DNA from 2 places in the Variovorax sp. KBS0712 genome. Region 1 is predicted to be linked to the other one. Evidence: predicted binding sites of a transcription regulator. Region 1 holds the regulator's gene; the other holds the start of a gene.
The links. Region 1 encodes sigma-54, which starts transcription at its own class of promoters, with help from an activator protein. Its sites were predicted from a motif close to TGGCANGNAANCTGCTTT; they were not measured.

Region 1 (5,148 bases):
CGGAACTCAGCTCGTGCAGCTCGGCGCCCAGCGCGAGCATGTCGGCGCGGTAGCGGCGGTAGGCGGTGTGGACGAGCGGCTCGTCGGTGGCGGCGAGCGAGTTGGTGACCACGCTGATCTTCACGTTGCGCCCGCGGATCTCGCGCATCACCTCCAGCCCCGACGCGCCCGGGATCAGGTAGGGCGAGACCAGCGTCACCTCGCTGCGCGCGCGGCGCATCTGCTCGACCACGTTGTAGCGCACGCTGTCCACGTCGAGCAGCGGCACGCCGCCGTACGACGCGGTCTTGCCGATCACGCGGTCGGGTGAATCGGCGTAGGCCTCGGCGGTGGTCCAGATCAGGCCGAGCTTGCCGGCGTCGAGGTCGTCGGCCACCGGGCTGTAGCCCAGCAGGTCGTTGGGCGCGGGCCTGGGCGGCGGCGGCGTGGTGTCGGGGCCGGTGGCGGCGTCGAAGCGGCGCTGCAGTTCTTCGCGCGGCAGGTCGGTGTGCACGACCGCGCCGATCGGGCGCACGTGCGGGCTGTTCCAGTACTGGTCGAACAGCACGCCCAGGCGCGGGATCAGCGCGCCCGTGACGAAGGTGTCGAGATCGATGAAGTTGGGGCCGGTGGTGCGGCGGAAGTACTGGTTGCCGATGTTGCGCCCGCCCGCCACCGCCATCGCGCCGTCGGCGATGAAGAGCTTGTTGTGCATGCGGCGGTTGACGCGGCTGAAGTCGAACAGCGACGCGGTGAAGCGCTTGAGCAAGCTGCCGCGCCCGGCCGGGAACGGGTTGAACAGGCGCAGCTCCACGTTCGGCGTGGCGGCCAGGCCGAGCAGCAGCTCGTCTTCGCCGGACGTGTACAGGTCGTCCATCAACAGGCGCACGCGCACGCCGCGCTGGGCCGCATCGCGCAGGGTGCGCAACAGGTAGCGGCCGGTCTCGTCGTTCTCGATCTGGTAGTACTGCACGTCGAGCGTGCGCTGCGCGCGGCGCGCCAGCTGCAGCCGCGTGTCGAAGGCGAAGTCGCCGCCGGGCATCAGGCGAAAGCCGCTGAGGTCGGGGTCGGGCTGCGAGCCCAGCGCGATCTTGCCGAGCGCGGTGTCGGCCGAGACGGCGATGGCCTTGGTGGGCGGGCGCGGTGCCTCGTCGGGCAGCGTGGCGCAGCCGGCAAACAGCAGCGCCGCCGCGATGACGACCACCCAATGCCCACAGCGCGACAGCAGGCGGCTCGTCATCGTCGGTCTTCTACAGGGCCTTGCGCAAGTTGGCGGGCGCGATGCGCAGCGCTTCGCGGTACTTGGCGACGGTGCGGCGCGCGCACTCGATGCCCTGCTCTTTCAGCATCTCGGAAATCTGGCTGTCGGACAGCGGCTTCTTGATGCTTTCCGAACTCACGAACTGCTTGATCAGCGCGCGCACCGCGGTGCTCGACGCGTTGCCGCCGGTCTCGGTGCCCAGCGCCGAGCCGAAGAAGTACTTGAGCTCGACCGTGCCGAAGGGCGTGGCCATGTACTTGGCGGTGGTCACGCGCGAGATGGTCGACTCGTGCAGGCCCAGCTCGTCGGCGATCTCGCGCAGCACCAGCGGGCGCATGGCCAGCTCGCCGTGCACGAAGTAGCTCTTCTGGCGCTCGACGATGGCGTTGCTCACGCGCAGGATGGTGTCGAAGCGCTGCTGGATGTTCTTGATGAACCAGCGCGCCTCCTGCAGCCGCTGCGACAGCGCCTGGCTGCCCTCGCCCTTGTGCGACTTGAGCGCACCGGCGTAGATGTCGTGCACACGCAGGCGCGGCATGACCTCGGGGTTGAGCATGACGCGGAACTTCACGTTGGTGCCGCGCCCGGTCTTGGTGACGATCACGTCGGGAATGACGATGTTGCGTTCGACGTCGACAAAGCGGCGGCCCGGCTTGGGCTCCAGGCGCGCAATGATCTGCAGCGCAGAGCGCACCAGCTCTTCGTTGGTGCGCGTGAGCGTGGCCAGGCGCTTGAAGTCGCGCCGCGCGAGCAGCTCCATCGGCTGCTTGCAGATCGCGATGGCGGTCTTGCGGATGAGCGCTTCGGCCTCGGTCTCGTCTTCGCTGGCGAGCGCCTTCAGCTGGATGCTCAGGCATTCGCCGAGATCGCGCGCGCCGACGCCCACCGGCTCCAGGCTCTGCAGCAGGCCCAGCGCCACCTGGAAGTGGTGCACGAGGTCGTCGAACTGGTCGTTGTCGTCGCCCGCCAGGCCCGAGGCCAGCGCGGGCAGCGAGTCTTCGAGGTAGCCGTCGTCGTTGAGCGACTCGATCAAAAAGCGCAGCGCGGCGCAGTCGTTTTCGTTCAGGCGCAGGCTCAGCGCCTGGCGGTGCAGGAAGGACTGCAGCGACTCCTGGCTGCGCGCGAGTTCGGTGGCATCGGCGCGCTCGTCGTCGCCCAGGTTGTTCTGGCGCGCGGGCGCGTCGCTGCCCCACTCGCTGTCGTCGGGCGCCATGTCGACGGTGCCGTCGCCTTCCCAGTCGGGCTCGCGCTCGGCGATCTCGGCGGCGGGGCCGTCGGTGTCGGGGGTCGAGGAGGTGGTGTCGCTGGACGTGGAGGAAGTGCTGGCGGCGGACGGCGTGAACTCGGCCTCCCCCTCGCCCGCGTCGTCGCGCGGCACCGGCGCGTCGGCCGTGTCCAGCCCGAACTCCTCGCGCGCCGCTTCTTCCGCGGTGCGTTCGAGGAACGGGTTCTCGTCCAGCATCTGCTCCACTTCCTGGCTCAGTTCGAGCGTGGAGAGCTGGAGCAGGCGAATGGACTGCTGCAGCTGTGGCGTCAGCGCCAGATGCTGCGAGACGCGAAGGGACAGCCCTTGCTTCATGGAGACCCGACCCTCCCTTACATCCGGAAGTGCTCGCCCAGGTACACCCTGCGTACCTCGGCGTTGTCGACGATCTCCGAGGGTGTGCCTTGTGCCAGCACGTGCCCGTCGCTGATGATGAACGCGTGATCGCAGATGCCCAGCGTCTCACGCACGTTGTGGTCGGTGATGAGCACGCCGATGCCGCGCTCTTTCAGGAAGCTGATGATCCGCTGGATCTCGATCACCGCGATCGGGTCGATGCCGGCGAAGGGCTCGTCCAGCAGGATGAAGCGCGGCTGCGTGGCCAGCGCGCGCGCGATCTCGACGCGGCGGCGCTCGCCGCCCGACAGCGCGAGCGCGGGCGAATCGCGCAGATGGTCCACGCGCAGGTCGGCCAGCAGGTCGGCCAGGCGCTCTTCGGTGTGCTGCTTGGTCAGCGGCATCATGCGGCCGTTGGCGTCGGGCTCGCGCTGCAGCTCGAGCACGGCGCGCACGTTTTCCTCGACCGTGAGCTTGCGGAAGATCGAGGCTTCCTGCGGCAGGTAGCTCAGGCCCATGCGCGCGCGGCGGTGGATGGGCATGTGGGCGATGGGCTCGCCGTCGATGGTGATCTCGCCGGCGTCGGCGCGCACCAGCCCGACGATCATGTAGAACGAGGTGGTCTTGCCCGCACCGTTGGGGCCGAGCAGTCCGACGACCTCGCCCTTTTGCACATCGAGCGAGACGTCTTTCACGACCGTGCGGCTGCCGTAGCTCTTCTTGAGGCCGCGCGCCACGAGGCGGCTGCCCGGAATGCCGTCGGCGGTCTGGGTTCCTGCGGTTTCGATCACTTGCGCCCTTCCCCTTCGGTGCCGCCCAGCGTGGTGCTCGGGCGCAGCCCGGCGCCGGGCGCGGGGGTGGGAGCCGGAGCCGCGGGCTTCTTGCCGCCGGCCGCGGGTGCGGAGCCGGGCGCCGCCGGGGCCGGCGTGGCCTTCGGCGTGAGGATGGCCTTGACGCGACCGCCGCCGCCCGCCGAGACGCCGGCGTTCGGCGGCACGAGGGAACCGTTGACGGTGTAGGTGTCGTTGCTCTGGTCGTAGACGATCAGCGCGCCGCTGCTTTCGTCGTTGGCCGTGGCGCCGATCAGCCGGCGCATGACGGCACGGCGGATGAACTTGACGTTGTCGGCGCGGCTGTCGTACTCGATGACTTCCGACTCGCCCTCGATCCACTCGTCGCCGGCGTTGCGCTTCTGCTTGTAATAGGCCAGCTTGCCGGGCGCCGCCGTGACCACGCCGTACTGGTAGCCCTCGGCGTCCTGGCGCACGTCCAGCCGCGCTCCGCGGATGATGATCGTGCCCTTCGTGACCAGCACGTTGCCGGTGAACACGCTGGTCTGTTTCAGGTCGTCGTAGCGCATCGAGTCGGACTCGATGTTCATCGGCTTGGTGCGGTCGGCGGTTTCGGCCAGGGCGCCCGAGGCGGCACCGGCCAGCAACAGCGCGCCGAAAGCCAGGCGGCCGAGGCGACGAAGGGTGGGGAATGTGGGGATGGAGGGCAATGTCATAAAGGCACGAAACTTGCTCTGAAACATTGTATGCGTGGGATGGCAATTGCCCACCGCCGCCAATGAAAAAGCCCGCCGAAGCGGGCCTTGCATTCGACCAAAAAGCAGGTCGCCGGGTCGGTCAGCCCTTCTTGGCTTCGCCGATGAGGAAGGTCGCGACCTGCAGCACCTTGGACATGCTGCCGGCGGTTTCGCCGTCCACATACCAGCGGCCCGCCACGGCCAGGGCCGGCACGCCGGCGACCTTGTAGGCCTCGGTCTGCTGCGCCGCGCGGCGGGCCTTGCTGGCCACGCCGAAGGACGCAAAGGTTTCCTTGAACTTGGCGCCGTCGAGGCCGGCACGCTCGGCCCAGGCCTGGATGTTGGCGTCGCCGTTCAGGTTCTGGCGCTGCGCGTGGATGGCGGCGAACACCTTCGAGTGGTACTCGTCCAGCTTGCCCATGGCTTCGAGCGTGAAGTACAGGCGCTGCTTGGCCTCGACGTCGTTGCCCACGAAGGGCACGGGGATGCGGCGGAACGCCACTTCCTTCGGGGCTGCCTTGACCCAGGCTTCGAGCGAGGGCTCGAAGTCGTTGCAATGCGGGCAGTTGTAGGAGAAGAACTCGACCACCTCGACCTTGCCGGCGGGTGCATCGACGGGCACGCGCTTGTCGAGCACGAGGAAATCGGTGCCGGCCTTGGGGGCGCGCTGGGCGTGTGCCGGAACGGCAGCCAGCGAAAGCAGCCCGATCGAAGTGGCGGCCAGCGAAAAGTCACGACGTTTCATGGAAAAGGTTCTCCTGTGGGTACCGCAGTACAGAG
Region 2 (5,148 bases), 560 kb from region 1:
CAGCCGGCGACGCGCTTGGCCGCCGTCTTGTAGTGCGTGGCGTACAGCGTGAGGCCCACGAAGGTCAGGCCGCCGACGAGGTTGCCGATCACCGTGGGCAGTTCGTTCCAGATCAGGTAGTCCATGAAGGTGAACTTGCCGCCCAGCATCAGGCCGGCGGGGAACAGGAACATGTTGACGATCGAGTGCTCGAAGCCCATGTAGAAGAAGACCATCACGGGCATCCACATGCCGATGGCCTTGCCCGACACGGTGGTCGACATCATGGCCGCGACCACGCCGGTCGAGACCATCCAGTTGCACATCACGCCGCGGATGAACAGCGTGAGCATGCCGGCCGCGCCGTGCGCCGCATAGCCGACGGTGCGGCCTTCGCCGATGTGGCCGAGCTTCTCGCCGATGGCGTTGGGCGCTTCGCTGAAGCCGAAGGTGAAGATGATCGCCATGAACACCGCGACCGTGAGTGCGCCGGCGAAGTTGCCCACGAACACCAGGCTCCAGTTGCGCATCACGCCGCCCCAGGTGGCGCCGGGGCGCTTGTCGAGCACGGCCAGCGGCGCCAGCGTGAACACGCCGGTGAGCAGGTCGAAGCCCAGCAGGTACAGCATGATGAAGCCGACCGGGAACAGCATCGCACCCACCAGCGCGTTGCCGGTGTTCACGGTGATGCTCACGGCGAAGGCCGCGGCCAGCGCGAGGATGGCGCCGGCCATGTACGAGCGGATCAGCGTGTCGCGCGTGGACATCAGCAGCTTGGATTCACCGGCGTCGACCATCTTGGTCACGAATTCGGCAGGAGCGAGGTAGGCCATTCGGGGTCCTTGGAGAGAGGCTGAAAAAAAGGGAAGAGGGCGAAGCGGCGTCAGGCCAGCGCGACGAGCACGCGGCCGTCCTCGACGCGCACCGCATGCGCGCGCACCGAGTGCTCGGGCGCCTCCAGGCATTCGCCGCTGCGCAGGTCGAAGTGGTTCTTGTAGAGCGGCGAGGCCACGACGATGCGCTCGCCCAGGCTGCCGACCAGCCCGCGCGAGAGCACGCTGGCGCCGGCCTTCGGGTCGACGTTGTCGATGGCGAAGAGCGACGGCTCCTGGCCGACGCGGAAGATCGCGACATGCACGCCGTCGACCAGCGCGCACACGCCGGTGTCGGGGAGGATGTCGCCGGCGGCGCACACGGCGGTCCAGGTCTGGGTGTCTGTGGTCATGGTGGGTTTTCTTCCTTGTGGGTCGCTCAGGCTTCGCTGGTTTCGCGGCGCTCTTCGGGGCGTGCGGGACGGTTCTGGCCGCGCTCCTGCACGAAGACGATGTGCTCGTCGGGCTTCTCGCTGTTCACGAAGGAGCGGAAGCGCTGGCGCGTGGCGGGGTCGTTCACCGCGGTCTTCCATTCGCACTGGTAGGTGTCGACCACGTGCTGCATCTGCGCCTCGAGCTCGGCGCCCAGGCCCAGCGTGTCCTGCAGCAGCACGCCCTTGAGGTAGTCGAGGCCGCCCTCCAGGTTCTCGCGCCAGGTGCTGGTGCGCTGCAGGCGGTCGGCCGTGCGCACGTAGAACATCAGGAAGCGGTCGATCATGCGGATGAGGTCGGCCTTGTTCAGGTCGCTCGCCAGCAGCTCGGCATGGCGCGGCTTCATGCCGCCGTTGCCGCACACGTAGAGGTTCCAGCCCTTGTCGGTGGCGATGATGCCGACGTCCTTGCCCTGCGCCTCGGCGCATTCGCGGGTGCAGCCCGACACGCCGAACTTGATCTTGTGCGGCGCGCGCAGGCCCTTGTAGCGGTTCTCCAGTTCCACGGCCAGGCCGACGCTGTCGTCCACGCCGTAGCGGCACCAGGTGGAGCCCACGCAGCTCTTCACCGTGCGCAGCGACTTGCCGTAGGCATGGCCCGACTCGAAGCCGGCGGCGATGAGTTCTTCCCAGATGGACGGCAGCTGCTCCACACGCGCGCCGAACATGTCCACGCGCGCACCGCCGGTGATCTTGGTGTACAGGCCGTACTTCTTCGCGACCTGGCCCACGGCGATCAGGCCCTCGGGCGTGACCTCGCCGCCGGGCATGCGCGGCACCACCGAGTAGGTGCCGTCCTTCTGGATGTTGCCCAGGAAGTAGTCGTTGCTGTCCTGCAGGCCGGCCAGGTCCTTCTTGAGCACGAACTCGTTCCAGCACGAGGCGAAGATGCTCGCGGCGGTCGGCTTGCAGATGTCGCAGCCCAGGCCCTTGCCGTGTTTCGCGAGCAGGTCGGCGAAGCTGCGGATCTCGCCCACGCGGATGAGGTGGTACAGCTCCTGGCGCGAGTACGGGAAGTGCTCGCACAGGTGGTTGTTCACGGCCATGCCGCGTCGGGCCATTTCCATCTTCATGACCTGCGTGACCAGCGGCACGCAGCCGCCGCAGGTGGCGCCGGCCTGTGTGCAGGCCTTCATCTCGGCGGGCGTGCACACGCCCTGGCCCACGGCCTCGCAGATCTGGCCCTTGGTGACGCTGTTGCACGAGCAGATCTGCGCGCTGTCGGGCAGCGCATCGACGCCCAGGCCTGGCTTGGCCTTGCCGTCGCTGGACGGCAGGATGAGGAACTCGGGCTCGTCGGGCAGCGCGATGCCGTTGAGCGCCAGCTGCAGCAGCGTGCCGTACTCGCTGGCGTCGCCGACCAGCACCGCGCCCAAGAGCTGCTTGCCGTCTTCGCTGACCACGATCTTCTTGTAGACCTGCTTGCGCTCGTCGATGTATTGGTAGGCGCGCGACTTCGGCGTCTTGCCGTGCGCGTCGCCGATGCTGGCGACGTCGACGCCCATCAGCTTGAGCTTGGTGCTCAGGTCGGCGCCGGTGAAGGCGGCGTCGTCCTGGCCGGCGATGTGGCGCGCGGCCACGCGGGCCATGTCGTAGCCCGGCGCGACGAGGCCGAAGGCCTGTTCGTTCCACGACGCGCATTCGCCGATCGCGTAGACGTTGCGGTCGCTGGTGCGGCAGTGGCTGTCGATCGCCACGCCGCCGCGCGGGCCCACGGCCAGCAGGCTCTGGCGTGCGAGTTCGTCGCGCGGGCGGATGCCGGCGGAGAACACGATCATGTCGGTTTCCAGGTGCGTGCCGTCGGCGAACACCATGCGGTGCCGTGCGCTCGCGCCGTCGACGATCTCCACCGTGTTGCGGCCGGTGTGCACGTGCAGGCCCAGCGCCTCGATGCTGCCGCGCAATGCACGGCCGCCGCCTTCGTCGACCTGCACCGCCATCAGGCGCGGTGCGAATTCGACGACGTGCGTTTCCAGGCCCATGTCGCGCAGCGCCTTGGCGCATTCCAGGCCCAGCAGGCCGCCGCCCACCACCACGCCGCTGCGCGACTTGGCGCCGCAGGCCTTCATGGCGTCCAGGTCCTCGATGGTGCGGTAGACAAAGCAGTTCGGCCGGTCGCGGCCCGGCACGGCCGGCACGAAGGGGTTGGAGCCGGTGGCCAGCACCAGCTTGTCGTAGGCGATCACCTCGCCGTCGGCCGTGGTCACGGTGTTGTTGCGCCGCTCGATGGCCGCCGCGCGGGCCGCCAGGCGCAGCGTGAAGCCGCTGCGCTCGAAGAAGCCGGGCTCGACCAGCGACAGGTCGTCGGCCGTCTTGCCGGAGAAGTATTCGGACAGGTGCACCCGGTCGTAGGCCGGGCGCGGCTCTTCGCACAGCACGGTGACCTGTGCGCCGGGAATGCCGAGCGTGTGGAGTTGCTCGAGGAACTTGTGGCCGACCATGCCGTGGCCGATGACTGCGATCTTCATTGGGGGTCCTGCACGCAACCGGCCCTGGAAGGCGCCCCCGCAGCCGCTGTCGAACAGACAGCGTCGTTGGGGCCCCCGCGACGGAACGGATGCGAAATGGGTTGGAGCAGACGAACCGGCGGCGGGCGGCCATCGGTGCGCTTGAACCCCGCCGTCGTTAGCGGAGGCATTGCGAACCCGCCGCAGAAGCCGGTGGGTCGCAACCCTGTTCAGCAATAAGCGTGCCGCGCTCAAAAGCCCGTGTGGCGGGGCTCATCGGCCGATGGCGCACCGAAAGCGGACCGGGGCCGGCACGCCGCGCACGGGCGTCGTGCGCCGGCGCTCTCCGCATTGGTGCGCCGGGGTGCAGGGGCGCAAGGGGGCGGCGGCGCCGGTGCGCGGGGCTTTTCCGTATGCTCGGGGCCTTGCAACGAGGGCGAACGCCCCCACGAACCCCGAAGAACTTGCCATGTGCGGCTCCGAACTCCATTCCCTTCCTGAAGGTGTCCAGCGCGTCTCCCGCGTGCTGCAGGACGCCGGCCATCCCCATGCGCCCCGCATGCTCGACGACGCCTGCCGCACCGCGCAGCAGGCCGCCGACGCGCTCGGCATCTCGGTCGGGCAGATCGCCAAGAGCATCATCTTCCGCCGCAAGAGCGACGAGGCGGCGGTGCTGGTCATCACCTCGGGTGACAAGCGCGTCGACGAGAAGAAGGTCGATGCCATCGTCGGCAAGACCGGCCGCGCCGACGCCGACTTCGTGAAGGCGCGCACCGGCTTCACCATCGGCGGCGTGTCGCCGGTGGGCCATGTGACCAAGCCCGTGGTGCTCATCGACCGCGAGCTGTTCCGCTTCGAGGAAATCTGGGCCGCCGCGGGCCATCCGCACGCCGTGTTCCAGCTGCACCCGAACGATTTAGAGAAGCTCACCGGCGCGCCGGTGGCCGACGTGGTGTGAACTTCGACGAAGCGCATGCGCTCGCCGAGCGCGCCGGGACCGTGCAGCGCACGGAAGGCGAGGTGCCCTCGCCGTGCTCGTCGGTGTGTCGCATGGACCGCCTGAGCGGCTTCTGCGAAGGGTGCCTGCGCACCATCCCCGAGATCGCCGGCTGGAGCAAGATGGAAGACGACAGCCGCCGCCAGGTGTGGCGCGCGATCGAACTGCGGGCCCAGGCCGGCATCTGGCGCGTGCCCGAACCCACCACAGGAGACCACGACGCATGAAGCACATCGACTTCTATCTCGATTTCATCTCGCCCTACGCGCACCTGGCGTTCGAGCACCTGCCCGAGGCGCTCGAAGGCCTGAGCGTGAGCGTGGCCTACAAGCCGGTGCTGCTGGGCGCGCTGCTCAAGCACCACGGCCAGCTCGGGCCGGCCGAGATTCCTTCGAAGCGCAGCTGGACCTACCGCCACGTGC

Region 2: nirB (nitrite reductase large subunit NirB) is a predicted target of sigma-54. The motif match lies at 3,960-3,977, and genes of this name have one in related genera.

What each region holds. Positions count from the first base shown of each region.
Region 1 is NZ_VCCD02000002.1:1,555,716-1,560,863, forward strand. It holds gene FFI97_RS24235 (phospholipase D family protein) at 1-1,219, opposite strand, end outside; gene rpoN (RNA polymerase factor sigma-54) at 1,230-2,819, opposite strand; gene lptB (LPS export ABC transporter ATP-binding protein) at 2,837-3,631, opposite strand; gene lptA (lipopolysaccharide transport periplasmic protein LptA) at 3,628-4,347, opposite strand; gene FFI97_RS24255 (thiol:disulfide interchange protein DsbA/DsbL) at 4,469-5,113, opposite strand.
Region 2 is NZ_VCCD02000002.1:998,171-1,003,318, reverse strand. It holds gene FFI97_RS21575 (formate/nitrite transporter family protein) at 1-812, opposite strand, end outside; gene nirD (nitrite reductase small subunit NirD) at 863-1,204, opposite strand; gene nirB (nitrite reductase large subunit NirB) at 1,231-3,750, opposite strand; gene FFI97_RS21560 (YbaK/EbsC family protein) at 4,199-4,687, shown strand; gene FFI97_RS21555 (DUF1289 domain-containing protein) at 4,684-4,953, shown strand; gene FFI97_RS21550 (2-hydroxychromene-2-carboxylate isomerase) at 4,950-5,148, shown strand, end outside.